2 linked regions of the Prosthecomicrobium sp. N25 genome follow. The protein of the gene in region 2 interacts with the protein of the main gene of each other region in a pairwise test. Links are inferred from orthologs where the notes say so. Each region holds a gene or a part of one and is shown on either strand. Other genes may lie near its edges.

Region 1 (5,872 bases), on a different replicon or contig from region 2:
AGGTATTGCTGCTAGATTCCTTGTTATGATGAATTTTTCATTATTACCTTGGAGTTGGTTACCCAGTTTATCTGTCCCGTTAGTCGTGACGAAAACGCTTCCTGTCTCTATGGCGTCTTTGGCAGTCTCAATCGCCGCGTCTACACTCAAACCACCTTTGCTTTCTGAAATTAGTGTCGAGCTATCTGCCTCCAGTTTCTTTGTGTATTCGACGAGCTCTCCTAGTATTTCTGCGCCGTCAAGTTCTGGGTTTGGTCGGACAACTCTTAGGGATATTTTTTTAAGGACTTTGTACTGCCGCAAAAATTCGACTAAGTCCTTACCCCCTCCAAGTGGAACTACTTCCAGCGTAGGTGCAGGGTTCTCGAAATAGGCCTCCGATACAGAACGAGGGAAGGGCGCACCTATTGGGGTCGAGATTAGTTTTCTGATGTAACGCCTGTGTTCTTCGTCCAAAAAGTACTGAATTGTTGCTTTAAAGGCCTTTAGATCTGGTGCATGCGGCGTCTCAGGAAAGTAGACTAATCTATGATTATTGATAACAAGCAGGAAAAACGATGATGGAGATGATCTCATGCTAGATTCATCTTTCACTAAAGTATCGCCTTCAATCAACAATTGAGTGCGAACTAATAGTGTATCTTTGACTAATCTTCCATAAACACCAAACACTGGCTTATCGCCGGACTCCAGTCTTACGATGTTTGTGTCAACTAACTTAAATTTTGTCTTTCGTCCGTAGCGACGGACAATCTTCTTACTTGTTATCGCGGGAATAACGACAGTATCCAGGTAGTCGAGTAAGAATTTCTTCTCGCCGAAGCGCAATATGAAATTTGCGAACTGCATTGTATGCTGGCGCATCGTCACCATCCAGTTACGGAATCAATAACCTATGGTGACCGATCTGAACTGTGCACGCAAGGCGGGAGGGTTGAACGTGGTCAGCGGTGTGCCGTTGGTTTACGGGGCCAGCATGAATTGCGGTGACAGCATACGCAGTTCCGAATTCCGGTGACAGCATACCCATTTCCGGGTTCTCAACCCTGGTCCGGCGAGCCTGACCCACCTCGATTCAGTGTCGACCCGGTGTGTCGACGAGTCGCCCCTGATCCAACCCTTCTCCGCACACCTACCGCCTCCCCCGCCACCTCCCCCCCTTCCTCCCCGCGACCGTCCCCGCCGCCGTGCTCGGCGCCGGCCGCTTGGGCATCTCCCCGGTCCCCAGCGGCACCTCGGTCCGCCCCACGGTCATCTCGTCCAGCGTGTTCTTCCGCACCCGTGACGGCGGCAGGTTGCCCGCCGCGCCGTATTTGCGCTCGCCCGCGAACCCGCCCGTCTGGTCGTCCAGGGCCGACTGCCGGGTGATCGGGTCGTCGCTCACCAGCAGGTCCGTCTCGCGCAACCTCTTGATCTCGTCGCGCAGGCGCGCGGCGGTCTCGAATTCGAGGTTGGCGGCGGCGTCGCGCATGCGCTTCTCGAGGTCGGCGATATGGGCCTGGAGGTTGTGGCCGACCAGGTGGCCCTTGTCGGCGAAGCCGGCGTCGACCGTGACGTGGTCCTGCTCGTAGACAGAGCCGAGGATGTCGGCGATCTCGCGCTTGATCGTCTCCGGCGTGATGCCGTGCAGGGTGTTGTAGGCCTGCTGCTTCTCGCGGCGGCGGTTGGTCTCCGCGATGGCCCGCTCCATCGAGCCGGTCATGTGGTCGGCGTAGAGTACGACCCGCCCCTCGACGTTGCGCGCCGCGCGGCCGATGGTCTGGATCAGCGAGGTCTCGGAGCGCAGGAAGCCCTCCTTGTCGGCGTCCAGGATGGCGACCAGCGCGCATTCCGGGATGTCCAGGCCCTCGCGCAGCAGGTTGATGCCGACCAGCACGTCGAAGGCGCCGAGGCGCAGGTCGCGGATGATCTCGATGCGCTCCAGGGTCTCCACGTCGGAATGCATGTAGCGCACACGCACGCCGTGCTCGTGCAGGTACTCGGTCAGGTCCTCGGCCATGCGCTTGGTCAGCGTCGTGACGAGGCTGCGGAAGCCGCGCTTCGCCACGTCCTTGACCTCCCCGAGCAGGTCCTCGACCTGGCTCTTGGCCGGCCGGATCTCGATCTCCGGGTCGATCAGGCCGGTCGGGCGGATCACCTGCTCGGCGAAGACGCCGCCGCTCTCGTCCATCTCCCAGCCGCCCGGCGTCGCCGAGACGCACACCGTCTGCGGCCGCATGGCGTTCCACTCCTCGAAGCGGAGCGGCCGGTTGTCCATGCAGGACGGCAGCCGGAAGCCGTACTCGGCGAGCGTCGCCTTGCGGCGGAAGTCGCCTCGGTACATGCCGCCGATCTGCGGGATGGTCACGTGGCTCTCGTCGACGAAGACGAGGGCGTTGTCGGGCAGGTATTCGAACAGCGTCGGCGGCGGCTCGCCCGGCTTGCGGCCCGTGAGGTAGCGCGAGTAGTTCTCGATGCCCGCGCAGGAGCCGGTCGCCTCCAGCATCTCCAGGTCGAACACCGTGCGCTGCTCCAGCCGCTGCGCCTCCAGCAGGCGGCCGGCCGCGTGGAGCTCGTTCAACCTCTGCTTCAGCTCGAGCTTGATGGAGCTGATGGCCTGCTGCAACGTCGGTTTCGGCGTCACGTAATGCGAGTTCGCGTAGACCTTCACGAACTTCAGGCTCTGGCTCTTCTGTCCCGTGAGCGGATCGAATTCCACAATGGATTCAACCTCGTCCCCGAACAGGCTGACTCGCCACGCGCGATCCTCGTAGTGCGCCGGGAAGATCTCCACCGTGTCGCCCCGGACCCGGAAGGTGCCGCGCGCGAAGGCCGCCTCGTTGCGCCGGTACTGCAGGGCGACAAGGTCGGCGAGGAGCTGCCGCTGGTCGAGCCGCTCGCCGACCTCGATCGAGAAGGTCATCGCCGTGTAGGTCTCGACCGAGCCGATGCCGTAGATGCAGGAGACCGAGGCGACGATGATCACGTCGTCGCGCTCCAGGAGCGCACGCGTGGCGGCGTGGCGCATGCGGTCGATCTGCTCGTTGATCGAGGATTCCTTCTCGATGAAGGTGTCGGTCCGCGGGACGTAGGCCTCCGGCTGGTAGTAGTCGTAGTAGGAGACGAAATACTCCACCGCGTTGCCCGGGAAGAAGCTCTTGAACTCCCCGTAGAGCTGGGCCGCCAGCGTCTTGTTGGGCGCCAGCACGAGCGCCGGCCGCTGCGTCCGCTCGATCACCTGCGCCATCGTGAAGGTCTTGCCGGACCCGGTCACCCCGAGCAGAACCTGCGTCTTCTCCTGGCCCTGCACCCCCGCCACCAGGTCCGCGATGGCGGTCGGCTGGTCGCCGGCCGGCTCGTATTCCGAGACGATCTTGAGCGCGATGCCGCCCTCGGACTTCTCGGGCCGCTCCGGACGGTGCGGCGTCCACAGCTTGCCGTCCTTGAAGAGCGGGTTGCCCGAGGAGATCAGGGCCGCCAGCGCCTCGACGGTGGCGGTCGCGCCGCCCTTGGGGATCGCGGCCGCCTCCTCGAGCGTGACGTCCAGCCCGGCCACCGGCATCAGCCCGGCCCGCGCTCGCTCGGCCGGCGAGGCGTCGCCGTCCGCCCCGCGCTGCCGGCCCTTGGGCCGCGCCTTCTTGTCGGGCTCGGCGGCCGGAGCCTTGGCCCGGCTGGCGCCCGCGGGACGGGCGGGCGCCTCGCGCATCGCCTCCGCGGAGATCTCGCGCGCCCAGTCGGCCACCGAATGGCCGAGCGGGGCGCCCGCGAAGGCCGCCTGCGGCGCCTCCCCGAAGCCGTCCGCCGGCGGGTCGTCGCCGGCCGTCAGGCCGGTCGCCGCCGGCGCCTCCCACGGCATGGCGTCGTCGGGCACTGCGGTCGCGGACCCGCGCCGGCGCGCGGGGCTCGGGGATACGGTTTTCGGGGTGCGGGCCATCGAGCCAATATGGCGCGAGTCCCCGGGCGGGAAAAGGTCGCCCGCCGGCGCGCGCAGCTGCCGTGCTGACAGGAGGTGTCAGGACGAGGCCGCCTCAGAGCAGGTAGACGACGTCGTAGCCCGCCTTCGCCTGGCTGAGCGCGTCCAGGTCCGCCAGGCTCTGGAGCCGGTCCGGCCCGCCGGTCACCCCGAGCAGCGTCACGCTGTGGCCCGTCCAGGTCAGCGTGGTGTCGGTGCCGTCGTCCAGGACCTGCACCGCCGAGCGGTCGAACGTCTGCGGGTCGTCGACGTCGAGGACGAAGAAGTCCCGGTCCGCGAAGGTCAGGTCCGTCACCGTGTCGCGGCCGTCGTCGGAGGCGAACTTGAACATGAAGTAGTCCCGGCCCTGGTTGCCGGTCAGCAGGTCGTCCCCTTCGCCGCCGTCGAGCGCGTCGTCGTTGCCGCCCTCGTCGGCCGGGCCGCGGACCGGGCCGGCGTCGCCGTAGAGCCGGTCGTTGTCCCGACCGCCGAAGAGATGATCCGCCCCCGCCCCGCCCGCCATCACGTCCTGGCCGTCGTTGCCGTAGAGCGAATCCTCGCCCTCGTCGCCGTACATCTCGTCGATGAGGAACCCGCCCTGCACCTGGTCGCTGCCGCCGCCCCCATGGGTGGTCGCGCCCGTGCCGCAGACCACCACGTCGTTGCCGGCCCCGGCCAGCACGAGGTCCACGCCGCCGTTGAAGCTGAAGATGAGGTCGTCCCCCGCGCCGCCGTCGATGCGGTCGTAGCCGTCGCCGCCGTAGATCGTGTCCTGGCCGTCGCCGCCCGAGAGGTCGGAGTCGTCCCGGTCGTCCGTATGGTCGCCGGCATAGATCAGGTCGTTTCCGGCGCCGCCCGCAAGCCTGTCGAATCCATCCCCGCCCCGGAGGACGTCGTTCCCCGCCCCGCCGTCGATCACGTCGACGTCGGCGCCGCCCGACAACAGGTCGGCGCCGTCGCCGCCCTGAAGGATGTCCCGGCCGTCACCGCCGTCCAGGGTGTCCCGGCCCGCCTCGCCGGCGAGCCGGTCGTCGCCGGCGTCGCCGCTCAGGACGTCGTTGTCCGCCCCGCCCCACAGTGCGTCCGATCCCTCGCCGCCGGCGAGCACGTCCCGGCCCGCCTGGCCGTACGCCAGGTCATCCCCGGCATCGCCCCGGATGGTGTCGTGGCCGCCGCCGCCCCAGATCGTGTCCTGGCCCTCGCCCGCTTCCAGGAGATCGGAACCGTCGAGGACCCCGACCAGGCCGGCCGTGTAGCTCGCATCCGCCTCGTCGCCGAAGATGAGGTCGTCGCCGGAGCCGCCCACCACCGTGTCGGCCCCGCGCGCCAGCGCTCCCTCGACGCGGCCGGGCACGAGGAAGGACCCGGTTCCGCCGACGATGAGATCGTTGTCGGCTCCGCCGTCGAGCCGGTTCTGCGCGAAGCTGCCGAGGATCGTGTCGGCCCCGGCGAGGCCGTTGGCGTCGCCGGGGGCGAAGGGGTCGCTCCCCGGGCCCCGCAGGGAGATGAGGTCCGGTCCGTCGGTACCGACGATCAGCGACGAGGTGAGGGTCGGGAAAACCTGTCCCTGCACGGCCCTGAGCATCGCGGACGAAGCCGCGCCGGTTGGCGCAACGGGTCTCCACATGGCGGCCTCCCGAAATATTCAGAACATTTAATGTTACCCCCGCTGCCGCCCGCCGGCTTCAGCAGTTTTCCGGAGGCCTGGGAGGTTCGCGGCCGGACCGGCCAGGGCCGCCGCCCGGCCCCCGCGATCACGGCACTGGGAACGTCCGTGTCCGGCCCGCCCCGCGACAGCAACGGCCGGCCGTGGCATGATCGGCGGGTTCTTCACCACCGCCTCGCGGAGTGCTTTTCATGGCCGCCTATACCGCCCAGCAAGCCGAGATCGACAACCACCTGATCAACCTGCTGATCGACACCGCCCCCGAGGACTGGAAC
Region 2 (6,056 bases):
ACTTCTCCTCGGGCTTCTCCGACCCGGTGACCCTGTTCCGCTTCTTCCACACGGCGTCCTTCCCGCCGGGCGGCAACAACTGGGCCCAGTTCGCTGCGCCCGCGGTCGACGAGGGACTGAACAAGGCCTATGCCACCTTCGACGAGACCGAGCGCAATGCCATCCTGGCGAAGGTCCACGAGACTGTCGTGAACGATGCCGCGTGGCTCTTCATCGTCCACGACCTGAACCCGCGCGCGATGAGCCCGAAGGTGAAGGGCTTTCAGCCGGCGCAGAGCTGGTTCCAGGACTTCACCCAGGTGACCGTCGTCAAGTGACGGACCGCCCGGTACCGCCGGGCGCTCCTTCGACGCAGGATCCCGTCGCCCGGCACGGCCAGGCGGCGGGATCGGCCATCATGGCCGTCGCGAAGGGGAGGAACCCCTCGCGCTCGTAGAAGCGCCGGGCTCCCGGGTTGTCCGTGGAGACGGACAGGACCAGCGCGGCGAGACCCCGCTCGCGCGCGAAGCGCCGCGCCTCGTCGAGAAGCCGGCGACCGAGCCCGCGCCCCCGATAGGCCGGCTCCACCATCAGTCCCGCCACGTAGCCGATCGGTCCCGTACCGCCGCGGGGCGACAGCCCCGCCTCGACGGAGAGTGCCAAATAGCCCACCGGACGCTCCGCACAGGCGACGAGGACCAGTCCTCTGTGCTGGCGAGCGGCCGCGAAGACCTGCAGGACGGGCGATGCCGCGCCCGCCCGGTCACGCGCGAAGCCCTCCGCGAAGGGATGACCGGCCTGGCGATGGGCGGCGACCTCCTCGCGGTTCAAGGCCGCCGCAAGGTCCGCCACCGCTTCGCGGTCCTCGTCCCGCATCGGCCTGATCTCGATGTCCATCGCTGGGCGTCCCCCGGGGTCGACCGATGATGCCTGATGGGCCGGCGAATCGAAACGCCCGCCGGAGGGAGGAGCCGGCGGGCGTTCGATGGTCCGATCGGGGCTGGGAGGAACCCCCGTCGGCTGTGGCCGGCCGGGGGGAGGACCCGGTGCGGCCGAGGTCGTCGACGTCCTGACGCGGTGCCCGGGCGGTGCCTGTCTGGGAGGAACAACGGCACGGGACCGGGATCCAAGACCGCGGGGACAGCCTCGCTCTGGGTCCGGATCCGCTGTCGGGGGCGGTCCGGGAGGGGCGTCGTCGCCTTTGGCGTCGATCGATGACTGCAAGATAGTGCAGAATGGCTGACATATTGAAGGGGGGCGCCCGCATGTCCGTCATGCGCGTTGTGCAATGCACAATGAAGATCGAGCCATGATCCAGCCTCATCGCTCGCGGGTCGGCGAAATCCCTGGGGTAGGTTCAATCGATCCAGTCGTCGGCCCGGGAGGCCGCGACCCCCGGGATCCTATTCATTGTGCGACGCAGCAGAACGGGACCGCCGGGGGCCGGACGGACGGCATCGGCTTGCCGAGGCATCGCCGGCCGGCTCCGATTCCCGGTGCCGTCCGTGGTCGAATCCCCGAAGAGGTCGGCGGCGTTCCGCGCCCGTCTACTCCGCCGCCGAGGCGGTGCGGCGGGGCGGTCGGCGGTCGAGGAGTTCGGCGAGGAAACGGCCCGTATGGCTGCGCTCCGCCTTGATGACGTCCTCCGGCCGGCCGATGGCGACGATCTCGCCCCCGCCGTCGCCGCCTTCGGGGCCGAGGTCCAGGATCCAGTCCGCGGTCTTGATGACCTCGAGGTTGTGCTCGATGACCACGACCGTGTTGCCCTGGTCGACCAGCTCGTGCAGCACCTCCAGCAGCTTGGCGACATCGTGGAAGTGCAGCCCGGTGGTGGGTTCGTCGAGGATGTAGAGCGTGCGCCCCGTCGAGCGCCGCGACAGCTCCTTGGAGAGCTTCACGCGCTGCGCCTCGCCGCCCGACAGCGTGGTCGCCTGCTGCCCGACGTGGATGTAGCCGAGACCGACGCGCGACAGCGTCTCGAGCTTCTCCCGGATCGCCGGCACCGCCTGGAAGAAGGCGACGCCCTCGTCGACGGTCATGTCGAGCACGTCGGCGATCGACTTGCCCTTGAACTGCACCTCGAGCGTCTCGCGGTTGTAGCGCTTGCCCTTGCAGACGTCGCAGGTCACGTAGACGTCCGGCAGGAAGTGCATCTCGATCTTGATGACGCCGTCGCCCTGGCAGGCCTCGCAGCGGCCGCCCTTGACGTTGAACGAGAAACGCCCCGGCCCGTAGCCGCGCGCCTTCGCCTCCGGCAGCCCGGCGAACCATTCGCGGATGGGTGTGAAGGCCCCGGTGTAGGTCGCCGGGTTGGAGCGCGGCGTGCGCCCGATCGGCGACTGGTCGATGTCGATCACCTTGTCGAGGAACTCCAGGCCGTCGACATGGTCGTGCGGCGCCGGGTTCTCCTTGGCGTTGTTGAGCTTGCGCGCCGCGGAGCGGAACAGCGTGTCGATGACGAGCGTCGACTTGCCGCCCCCCGATACGCCGGTGACGCAGGTGAAGGTGCCGAGCGGGATGTCGGCCGTGACCGACTTGAGATTGTTGCCGCGCGCGCCGACGATGCGGAGCTGCTTGCCCTTGGTGAGCTTGCGGCGGCGCTCGGGCACCTCGATGCCGAGATCCCCGGAGAGGTAGCGGCCCGTCAGCGAGTTGGGGTCGGCCATGATCTCGGCCGGCGTCCCCTGCGAGACGATCCGCCCGCCGTGGATGCCCGCCCCGGGGCCGACGTCGACCACGTAGTCCGCGGTCAGGATGGCGTCCTCGTCATGCTCGACCACGATGACCGTGTTGCCGATGTCGCGCAGGTGCTTCAGCGTCTCGAGCAGCCGCGCGTTGTCGCGCTGGTGGAGCCCGATGGAGGGCTCGTCCAGCACGTAGAGAACGCCCGTCAGGCCCGAGCCAATCTGGGAGGCGAGCCGGATCCGCTGGCTCTCGCCGCCCGACAGCGTCCCGGAGTTGCGCGACAGCGTGAGGTATTCCAGGCCCACGTCGTTCAGGAACTTCAGGCGCTCCCGGATCTCCTTCAGGATCCGCACCGCGATCTCGTTCTGCTTCGGCGTGAGCTCCGCCGGCAGGCATTCGAACCACTGGCCCGCCTTGCGGATCGACAGTTCCGACACTTCGCCGATGTGTCGCCCGGCGATCTTGACCGCCAGCGCCTCCGGCTTCAGCCGGGTGCCGCCGCAGGCCCGGCACGGCGTCGTGGCGAAGTAGCGCTCGATCTCCTCGCGCGACCAGTCGGACTCCGTCTCGCGCCAGCGCCGCTCCAGGTTGGGGATGACGCCCTCGAAGGTCTTCCGGGTCTGGTAGCTGCGCAGCCCGTCGTCATAGGCGAACAGCACCTCCTCGCTTCCCGTCCCGTAGAGGATCGCGGACCGCCCCCGTTCCGGCAGGTCGCGCCAGGGAACGGTGAGCGGGAAGCCGAAATGCTTGCCGAGCGCCTCCAGGGTCTGGGTGGTGAAGGGCGAAGTCGACCGCGCCCAGGGCGCGACCGCGCCCTTGCGGAGCGTCAGGCTCTCGTCCGGCACCACGAGGGCGGGGTCGATCTTCTGCTCGGTGCCCAGACCCGAGCAGGTCGGACAGGCGCCGAACGGGTTGTTGAAGGAGAACAGCCGCGGCTCGATCTCCGAGATCGTGAAGCCGGAGACCGGGCAGGCGAACTTCTCGGAGAAGATCAGCCGACGCGGATCGCCCTTGTCGTCCTTGTCGTCGGCGAACTCGGCGATCGCGATCCCGTCGGCGAGCTTCAACGCGGTCTCGAAGCTGTCGGCGAGCCGGCTCGCCATGTCGGCCCGCACGACGATGCGGTCGACGACCACGTCGATGTCGTGCTTCAGCTTCTTGTCGAGGGCGGGCGCCTCGGAGATCTCGTGGAAGGCGCCGTTGACCTTGACGCGCTGGAAGCCCTTTTTCTGCAGGTCCGCCAGTTCCTTGCGGTATTCGCCCTTGCGGCCGCGCACGATGGGCGCCAGCAGGTAGAACCGCGTGCCCTCGGGAAGCGCCAAGGTCCGGTCGACCATCTGGCTCACCGTCTGGCTCTCGATCGGCAGGCCCGTCGCCGGCGAGTAGGGAACGCCCACGCGCGCGAAGAGCAGGCGCATGTAGTCGTAGATCTCGGTGACCGTGCCTACGGTCGAACGCGGGTTGCGCGAGGTGGTCTTCTGCTCGATCGAGATCGCCGGCGACAACCCGTCGATCTGGTCGACGTCCGGTTTCTGCATCATCTCGAGGAACTGCCGGGCATAGGCCGACAGGCTCTCCACGTAGCGGCGCTGGCCCTCCGCGTAGATCGTGTCGAAGGCGAGCGACGACTTGCCCGATCCCGACAGGCCGGTCATGACCACGAGGCTGTCGCGCGGCAGGTCGAGGTCGACGTTCTTGAGGTTGTGCTCGCGCGCGCCCCGGATGGAGATCGTCTTCAGGGCCGAGGCGCCAGCGCGCGGTCTGTCGGTCATCATCGCTCTCGTCGGCTGCGTCGGCGGGCAGGGTGCACGGCCCGGGGAGCCGGATGTCCCGCAAGTGGGGGCCGGCGGCCCTGTTAACAATACGAGTCCCCCGGCCGGGCGGATGGCTCCGCCGGCCCGCGACCCTCCCACGGGCCTCCTGTCAGGATCCGTCAGGAGCCGCCTGCGGGATCGCCGGATCCCGAGGCCGCCGCCGAACGTTAACGGTTCGCACGCCGTCCCTCAATCCTCGCGGCGCGACTCGGGTGGCTGGGGTGGCTTGCGTTCCGATACGGGCTTGTATAGAACGGATCGGGAACGAATGGCAAGGCCCACCGGGGACCGCACCGGCGAGGGTCCCGTCGGGACGGGCAGGCTGGTCCGTTCCGGGACAGATTGCCGTGGATAAGCCCCGCGGCGCGCGTGGCGCGGGCGCGCCGGCGGGGTAGGGTGGCGGCGGAACAGGAGGTCGTCATGTCCGGAAGCGTGAACAAGGTCATCCTGGTCGGCAATCTGGGCGCCGACCCGGAAATCCGCCGTACCCAGGACGGCCGTCCGATCGTCAACCTCCGCCTGGCCACGACGGACACCTGGCGCGACCGCCAGTCCGGCGAGCGGCGGGAGAAGACCGAGTGGCACCGCGTCGTGATCTTCAACGAGGGTCTCGCGAAGGTCGCGGAGCAGTACCTGAAGAAGGGCATGAAGGTCTACGTCGAGGGCGCGCTGCAGACCCGCGAGTGGGAGGACCAGCAGGGCCAGAAGCGCTTCACCACCGAAGTCGTGCTGCAGAACTTCAACAGCCAGCTGACCATGCTCGACCGCGGTCAGGGCGGCGGTCCCGGCGCCGGATCGGGTGACGATTTCGGCGGCGACCAGGACTTCGGTGGCGGTGGTGGTGGCGGTGGTCGCCCGGCCGCGCGGAGCGTCGGCTACGACCGCGGCGGCGGCTCCGGCGCGCCACGCGCCGGCGGCTCGGGCGGCGGCGGCAGCCGGCCCCCGGCCTTCTCCAATGCCGACATGGACGACGAAATCCCGTTCTGAACGGCGGGCGACGGGGGACGGTCCGTCGCCGATCGCGCGCGGCAGCGTGCGGTCCTGACCGCTCGAGAAGGTGCATCAGGTCGAGGACAGCCGGTCCTGGCCCGATCACGACCGGCCGAGGCGCCCACGGCCGTTTCTGACTGCCGGGCCCTACCCGGACCGTAGGACCGCGGGCGCCGCCTGGATAGCGAGTAGGCTGCTCGGGTAGCTCCCCGTCTTCCGACGCCGTCCCGGGACGTCGCCGTCCCGGGCTCGTTATCGAAGGCCGCGGTTCACTTCACCGTCTGGGCGGCCTTCTCGACGAAGCGACCGTCGAAGGTCTTGGCGAGGTCGATCTTGTCGGCCGCGAAGGTCGGCTCCACGACCTTGAGGAATTCCAGCATGCCCTTGCTCGCCTCGGCGGTGATGACGCCCGTCCGCGAATAGGTCGGCAGGCTCGCCGCCACCGCCTTGACGTAGAGCGCCTTGTCGCCGAGCCAGTATTCTTCCGGCACCGCCGCGGCGACGTCGTCCGGCGAGGCCTTCTCGAGCCACTTCAAAGCCTTGAAGAGCGCGTTGGTGAGGGCCTGGGTCGTGTTCGGGTTGGCCTTG

What was found. The genes of interacting proteins can lie anywhere in the genome.
Region 1: the proteins of uvrA (region 2) and uvrB interact in binary tests that used the Escherichia coli proteins (3 or more experiments, as listed by UniProt). The link is inferred for Prosthecomicrobium sp. N25 from one-to-one orthologs.

The regions. Positions count from the first base shown.
Region 1 is NZ_JBBCAT010000003.1:327,013-332,884, forward strand. Bases 933-4,173 are described here. They hold uvrB (excinuclease ABC subunit UvrB), read right to left. Parts: upstream 3,836-4,173; coding sequence 1,133-3,835; downstream 933-1,132. Other genes in these bases: WBG79_RS20700 (calcium-binding protein), read right to left, coding at 4,008-4,173. Also shown: WBG79_RS20690 (hypothetical protein), read right to left, coding at 1-864; more of WBG79_RS20700, read right to left, coding at 4,174-5,558; WBG79_RS20705 (hypothetical protein), read left to right, coding at 5,789-5,872. UniProt on the Escherichia coli protein: The UvrABC repair system catalyzes the recognition and processing of DNA lesions. A damage recognition complex composed of 2 UvrA and 2 UvrB subunits scans DNA for abnormalities.
Region 2 is NZ_JBBCAT010000001.1:2,727,866-2,733,921, forward strand. The notes cover bases 1,327-4,751. They hold uvrA (excinuclease ABC subunit UvrA), read right to left. Parts: upstream 4,440-4,751; coding sequence 1,527-4,439; downstream 1,327-1,526. Outside these bases: WBG79_RS12455 (ABC transporter substrate-binding protein), read left to right, coding at 1-317; WBG79_RS12460 (GNAT family N-acetyltransferase), read right to left, coding at 310-876; ssb (single-stranded DNA-binding protein), read left to right, coding at 4,899-5,465; WBG79_RS12475 (ABC transporter substrate-binding protein), read right to left, coding at 5,738-6,056. UniProt on the Escherichia coli protein: The UvrABC repair system catalyzes the recognition and processing of DNA lesions. UvrA is an ATPase and a DNA-binding protein. A damage recognition complex composed of 2 UvrA and 2 UvrB subunits scans DNA for abnormalities.